DNA from 2 places in the Promicromonospora sp. NPDC090134 genome. Region 1 is predicted to be linked to the other one. Evidence: riboswitches for the same ligand, from Rfam matches in the RefSeq annotation. Region 1 holds a riboswitch; the other holds the start of a gene.
The links. A riboswitch is a leader RNA that binds a small molecule or an ion and turns the genes downstream of it on or off. The one in region 1 is predicted to bind FMN.
Positions count from the first base shown of each region.

Region 2: linked by a shared signal. The riboswitch ahead of pnuC (nicotinamide riboside transporter PnuC) and the one ahead of ribD (bifunctional diaminohydroxyphosphoribosylaminopyrimidine deaminase/5-amino-6-(5-phosphoribosylamino)uracil reductase RibD) in region 1 are both predicted to bind FMN.

Region 1 is NZ_JBIVCZ010000009.1:109,996-113,388, forward strand. Features, by position in the region: gene ACIPN7_RS22505 (riboflavin synthase) at 1-385, opposite strand, end outside; gene ribD (bifunctional diaminohydroxyphosphoribosylaminopyrimidine deaminase/5-amino-6-(5-phosphoribosylamino)uracil reductase RibD) at 385-1,569, opposite strand; FMN riboswitch at 1,692-1,828, opposite strand; gene ACIPN7_RS22515 (DUF2306 domain-containing protein) at 1,933-2,667, opposite strand; gene ACIPN7_RS22520 (response regulator) at 2,768-3,393, opposite strand, start outside.
Region 2 is NZ_JBIVCZ010000014.1:43,507-46,899, reverse strand. Features, by position in the region: gene ACIPN7_RS27460 (Gfo/Idh/MocA family protein) at 1-687, opposite strand, end outside; gene pnuC (nicotinamide riboside transporter PnuC) at 707-1,393, opposite strand; FMN riboswitch at 1,509-1,644, opposite strand; gene ACIPN7_RS27450 (helix-turn-helix domain-containing protein) at 1,726-2,475, opposite strand; gene ACIPN7_RS27445 (hypothetical protein) at 2,486-2,743, opposite strand; gene ACIPN7_RS27440 (DsbA family protein) at 2,768-3,385, shown strand.

The sequences.
Region 1 (3,393 bases):
TGCGCCGGACGAGCGTGGCCACGCCGTCGACGTGCCCCTGGACCACGTGCCCGCCCAGGCGGCCGTTCGCCGGCAGCGCCCGCTCCAGGTTGACCCGGGCGCCGGGGACCAGCCCGCCGAGCGATGTGCGCCGCAGGGTCTCGGGCATCACCTCGGCCACGAACGCGCCGTCGGCCACGGAGGTGACGGTCAGGCACACGCCGTCGACGGCGATCGAGTCGCCGGGACGCGCGTCGGACGTGGCGAGCGGCCCCGCGACGGTCAGGACGGCGTCGGGCGCGACGGCGTCCGTGTCGGGCGTGGCGGCGGTGTCGGCGACAGTCGGGCCGTCGGGCCGGACGAGCGCGACGACGGAGCCGAGCTCCTCGACGATTCCGGTGAACATCAGATCTCCTCCTGGGTGCGCCGGCCGGGTCGGCCGTCCTGAGTGGAAAGGGCGGCTGACCGGTCTGCGACTGACCGGTCTGCGGCTGACCGGTCTGCGGCTGGCTGGTCTGCGGCAGTCCGGTCGTCAGAGAACCGGTCCTCAGCGGGCTTGAGCCGGCGCGCGACCAGCAGCACGTCGTCGCCCAGCCGGGTCACGTCCCCGGTGGCGAAACGCGGGGCCTCGCCGATCGTGGTCACGCCGAGGTCGCCGACGGCGGTCGCGCCCGCTCCGAGCAGCACCGGGGCGACGTAGGCGTGCAGCTCGTCGACGAGATCCGCGGCCAGCAGCGCCGTGGCCAGCGTGGGGCCGCCCTCGACGAGCAGGTGGCGCACCTCCCGGCCGCCGAGCTCGCGCAGCCCGGCGTCGAGGTCGTGGGTGGGCAGATGCAGCAGCGGTCCGCCGGGCCCGCGCAGGCGGGCGTCGTCGGGCACCTCTCGACGGCCGAGGACCACGCGGAGCGGCTGGTGCTCGAACAGGCCGCCGTCGACCCGGCGGGCGGTCAGCGACGGGTCGTCGACGAGGGCGGTCCCCGAGCCGACGGCGATCGCGTCGACCTGCGCGCGGACGGTGTGGGCGTGGGCGCGGGCCTGGGGGCCGGTGATCCAGCGGCTGGTCCCGTCCACGGCGGCGACCCGGCCGTCGAGGCTGGTCGCGAGCTTGAGGGTCACGTACGGGCGGCCGGTGCGGACGGCGTGCAGCCAGGGGCGCAGCAGCTCCTCGCCCTCGTCGGCGAGCAGGCCGACGGACACCGGGATGCCCGCGTCGCGGAGCTTGGTCGCGCCGCCCGTCGCGACGGGGTTCGGGTCGCCGACCGCGACGTGCACCGTGGCGACGCCCGCCTCGATCAGGGCGTCCGCGCAGGGGCCGGTGCGCCCGTGGTGCGCGCAGGGTTCCAGGGTCACGACGGCCGTCGTGCCGCGCGGGTCGACGCCGCGGGAGCGCGCGTCCGCCAGGGCCGCAGCCTCGGCGTGCGGGGTGCCGGCGCCGCGGTGGTAACCCTCCGCGACGGTGCCGCCGTCGGGGTCCAGGAGCACGCAGCCGACGCGCGGGTTGGGCCCGTACGCCGGGCCCAACCGCGCCAGCGCGAGGGCGCGGCGCATCGCGGCCTGGAGACCGTCCGGTCCGATCGGTGCCTGATTCATGCCGTCCTCCCCGAGCGTCGGCGCTCCGGGGGTGGACGACGGGTACGCGGACGGAGAGCCGTGAAGGCCCCGCCCGCGCGCACGACGTCACGACGTCACGCGTCCCAGGGGACGGCGCCGCCGCACGTGCTTCCTCCCATCCGGACTTTCACCGTCGGTCCTGGAGTTCCACCAGGTCAACCGGCCCGTCCTTGCGGACGGACGCGGGTCGCGGACTATGACCGCCGGCTCGGAATTACACCGACCCCGGAGCACGTGTGTGCGTACTGCTGCTCGCCAGCATGCCACAGGTCGCGTCGCGTGCGGCCATGGTCTGCGTCACACGCGGTCTCGTCACGCACGCTCCCGTCATCTGGGCTCCGGTCACCTGGGCTCCCGGCGCCGGCGCCGGTGGATCACCCACTCGGCAACGGCGATGTTGATCACCCAGCCCGCGGTCAGCCCGATCGAGTTGGTCACGGGGTCCAGGCTCCCGGTGACCAGCACGAGGGGCCCGAGGAGCAGCCCCTGGGTCCCGGCGCCCATGGCCAGCGCGTACGCGCGCGTCATCCACGCGGAGTGGGTGGCGTAGTCCCGGCGCAGGGCCGCCCGGACCCCCAGCACGATCGCCACCAGCATGGTGGTGCCCACCAGGTAGCGCATGCCGTTGACCACCGCGGTGTCCTTGACCGGCAGGTCGTAGAACGCCGTCATCCAGAGCCCGGTCAGGGCGACGCCGACGCCCGCCGGGGCGAGCACCCGCCCGGCCCACCGGTGCCAGCGGCGGCGGCGCAGGCCCGGCACGAACTGGAAGGCGCCCAGCATGCTGTAGACCGTCACGCACACGATGTGCAGCACGACGGGCACCGGCTGGCTGACGAACCGGGCGTTCTCCTCGGTGAGCATCGGGTCGGAGGCGAGCTCGGCCAGCCGTGCGGAGCCGCCGAGCGCCGGGATCACCGACAGCAGGAGCAGGCCCGCGGGAACGAGCCAGGTGTGGCGGGCGGGTCGGCGCGCCGGGACGGGTGCGGTCCCGGGTGTCGCCCGCGACAGCGATCCGGATACCGCGTCGGGTGTCGTGCTGGGTGTCGCGCTGGGTGCCGCGTCAGATGTGGTCATGTACCGAGCGTCGCGGCCCGGCCGGTGCCGGGTCATGGGTCCGCGGAACAGTCTTCGTACCGGCCGAAAGTACGAGTGCCGTGCTGATCAGGCCGGTGGGTCAGGGCTGGCCCGGCCGCACCCGCCCCGTGTCGTAGGCCCAGAGCGCCACCTCGACCCGGTTGCGCGCGCCCACCTTCGTCATCAGGTTGGCGACGTGCGACTTCACCGTGCTGAGCGTGACGAACAGCTCGCGCGCGATCTCGGTGTTGGTCCGGCCACGGGCCACGGCCAGGAGCACCTCCTCCTCGCGGGCGGTCAGCGGATCGAGCGGCTGCGGGACGCCGTCCGCGCCGGACCTGCTCGCGCCCGCACCTCCACGCGTACTCGCCCCACCCTGCGGCGCGGCGTCCGCGAAGGCCCGGAGCAGCCGCGTGGTGACGCTCGGCGCGATGAGCGCGTCGCCCGCCGCGGCGGCCCGGACGGCCTGGGCCAGCAGCGCGGCGCCGGCGTCCTTGAGCAGGAACCCGCGCGCCCCGGCGCGCAGGGCGGCGTAGACGTACTCGTCGAGGTCGAAGGTCGTGATGACGACGACCGCGAGGGGGTCGGCCACCTCGCGTCCTGCGAGCAGCGCCGTGGCCTCGATCCCGTCCAGGCCCGGCATCCGGATGTCGAGCAGGCTGACGTCTGGCCGCAGCCGGCGCGCGAGCTCGACCGCCGTCCGACCGTCGACCGCCTGGGCGACCA
Region 2 (3,393 bases), on a different contig from region 1:
GCCGAGGCGGTCGCCGTAGTCCAGCCACGCGGTCGCGTGCACCGTGTCGACGAGGGCGAGGTCGTCGGGGTCGTCCGCCCGGCTGGGGCTCGGCAGCACCCGGCGGGCGTCCCGCCGGGCGGTGATCTCGACGTCCTCGAAGCCGGCGCCCAGGGCGCGGCGCAGCACGCTGATGCCGTGGTAGTCGTGCGCCACGGCGACGTGCGCGTCGGTCACGGCGCCGAGCAGGCCGGACGCCGCCACCGCGAGCTGCGCCGCGACCAGCGGCTCCAGGTGGTACTGCTCGGCCACGTGCACGCAGGCGCCGTCGTCCACGAGCCGCTGCAGCGCGGCCAGCTCCTCGACCGTGCCGGCCGCCGGCGTCTCCGTGAGCGCGGGGACGCCGGCGGCGGCGAGCTCGCGGACCACCGGCTGGGCCGCGCCCGCGGGGAGGGTCAGCAGCACCAGGTCCGGGGCGCCGCCGTCGACCAGCTCCCGCACCGAGGCGAAGACCGGGGCGGGCAGCCCCGCCAGCCCGGCGGCCGACAGACCGCGCGCCGCCAGCGCCTCGCGGTCCGCCGCGTTGCGGGTGGCCACCCCGGCCACCTCGAAGCGGTCCGGCAGGGCGTGCAGCACCCGCAGCATGGTGCGGGCGCGAAAGCCCGAGCCGACGATCCCGATCCTGGCCGTACGCTCCTGTGCGTTCACGAGCGCCGACGGTACGCGATCAGGCGGTCGCGACCGCCGTGCGGTCCGGGCCGGCGTTCTCCCGGCGGCTGATGCGCCACCACGCGAAGAAGCCGAACAGCGTGAACGCCCCGTAGATCACGTACATCAGCGCGGTGGCCCAGTACCCGGCGGAGAACAGCAGCGGGACGCCCACGAGGTCGACGGCCACCCAGATCAGCCAGAACTCGACCCAGCCCTTGGCCATGCCGTAGGTGGCGAGCACCGAGCCCGTGAAGATCCAGGCGTCGGCCCAGACCGGCTCGTACGAGCCGAGGGCACGGAAGAGGGGGGTCAGGAGCAGGGTCCCGGCGAGCATCCCGGTCACGAGGCCGATGCGGACCCGCCACGAGGCCCAGCGCGGGTGCACCGCGACGGTGCCGGCGCCGCCCGCCCGCTGGGTCTGCCGCCAGCGGTACCAGCCGTAGATCGAGACGGCGATGAACATGATCTGCCGGGCGGCCTGGCCGAGCATGTCGGCCCGCCCCGTCTCACCGAACCAGGAGCCCATGAAGACGGTGAACAGCAGGATGTTGCCGACGATGCCCACCGGCCACGCCCACACCTTGCGGCGCAGGCCGCCCACTGCGGAGGTCAGGCCGAACAGGTTGCCGATGACCTCGCGCCAGTAGATCTGCTGGTCGCCGACCAGGAACGTCGCGTCGTAGGCGGCGCGGAACCAGTCCATGTCTCTTCCCTCTTCCGAAGTCCGCACACGGGACTCCGGGGTGAGGGCCGGCACGCCACGAGGGCGCCGACGACGACACGGTGCCGGGGACCCCGAGGGGTCGACGGCGCGCGCCGCACGTGCTTCCTCCCATCCGGACTTTCACCGTCGGTCCTGGAATCTCACCAGGTCAACCGGGTTCTCCCGAAGGAGCACCCGGGTCGCGGACTATCACCGCCGGCTCGGAATTTCACCGACCCCGGAGCACGTGTGCAACTGCTGCTGCACGATGTCTAGCGGAACACAGGATGCCACGGCGGCATTCCCGGCCGGAAGTACCGCGGGTCCGGTCGTCAGACGAGCGCGTCCCGGACGGCGCGGGCCACCTCGTCGGGCCCGGCCACCCCCTCGACGACGGTGACGACGACGCGGCGGGTGACCGGGGTGCCGTCGTCGGCCAGGGGGCTGGCGGCGGTGCCGAGCACGGCGGCGCGCCGCAGGTCGGCGAAGGCCTCCTCCAGCTCGGGCCGCAGCTCGAGCGACGGCGTGCGCAGCCAGCGCCGCAGGATCGCGTTGTGCACCGCGACCACCGAGGCCGCGAACGCGATCGACGCCGTGGAGGCGGAGCGCTCGGGCGGCAGGGTGTCGCGCAGGTAGTGCGTGAACGCCCGCTCGTAGCGGTGCGTCGTGATGAGCTCGCGGTCGCGCAGGGCCGGGACCTGCTGCAGCAGCGCGTACCGGGCCAGGGAGGTCTCGCGCTGGCCCACGTGGTGGTCGAACACCATGCGCGCCGCGCGGCACACCTCGAGGTACGGGTCGACGTCGGGGTCCCACGCGCGCCCCAGGTCGTGGCCGGACTCCTCGCTCGCCCGCGCATCGGGGCGGGTCGCGGCCAGCATGACCACCACCTCCTCGAGCAGCAGCTCGTGGTCCGCGAAGACCACGTCCTCCTTCGAGCGGAACCGGCGGAAGAACGTCGCGCGGCTCACCTTCGCGGCGTCGGCGATCTCCTCGACGGTGGTTCCCTCGTACCCCTGCCGAGTGAACAGGTCCACCGCAGCGTCGACTGCCTGCGCGTGCGTGTGGGTACGGACGGCGGTCATGCCAGGCAGGCTACCGCGTGCCCCCCGGCCACCGTGAAGAGTCTTTGAGCGAAGAATGCGGTTCATGATGCGAATTTTCCCGTTTGCCGGAGATCTTCCCTGACTGCAGTCTGCGCAGGTAGCGCACCTCGCGCACGGCCATCAACAGGCCGAGAACACCGGGTACCGCGGACCACGGGTGGCCGAGGATCACCCCCACCAGGCACACCAGAAAGATCACCCCGCCACCCACGACGGTGGCGAGGCTTCCCCATCGGATCCCGGTCACGCGGTTGAGCGTAGTCTGCTGCGCGTGACCGAGACCGCAGCCCGTCCCGTCGTCGACGTCTACGTCGACCCCATGTGCCCCTTCGCCTGGATCACGTCGCGCTGGGCCCTCGAGGTGGCCCAGATCCGCGACGTCGAGCTCACCTTCAAGCTGATGAGCCTCTACCTGCTCAACAAGGACCGGGACATCCCCGACGACTACCGGGCGCGCATCGAGCGCTCCCGGGGCATCGGCCGCATCGCCGCGGCCGTGCAGACCGACCACGGCCCCGAGGCCTTCTCGGCCTTCTACACCGCCGCCGGCACGCGCATCCACAACCAGCAGGACAAGGCCTTCGACGACGTGGCCGTCGCGGCGCTCGCCGAGGCCGGCCTGCCCGCGGAGCTCGCCCACGCGGCGACGTCCGAGGACTACGACGAGGAGCTCGCCGCCTCCCACGAGGCCGGCATGAAGCCCGTCGGGGACGACGTCGGCACGCCCACCATCCACGTCGACGGCGTGGCCTTCTTCGGTCCGGTGCTCACGCGCATCCCGCGCGGCGAGGAGGCGGGCGCGCTGTTCGACGCCTCCGTGGCGCTGGCGCGCTACCCGTACTTCTACGAGATCAAGCGGTCGCGCACGACCGACCCCCAGTTCGACTGACCACCACC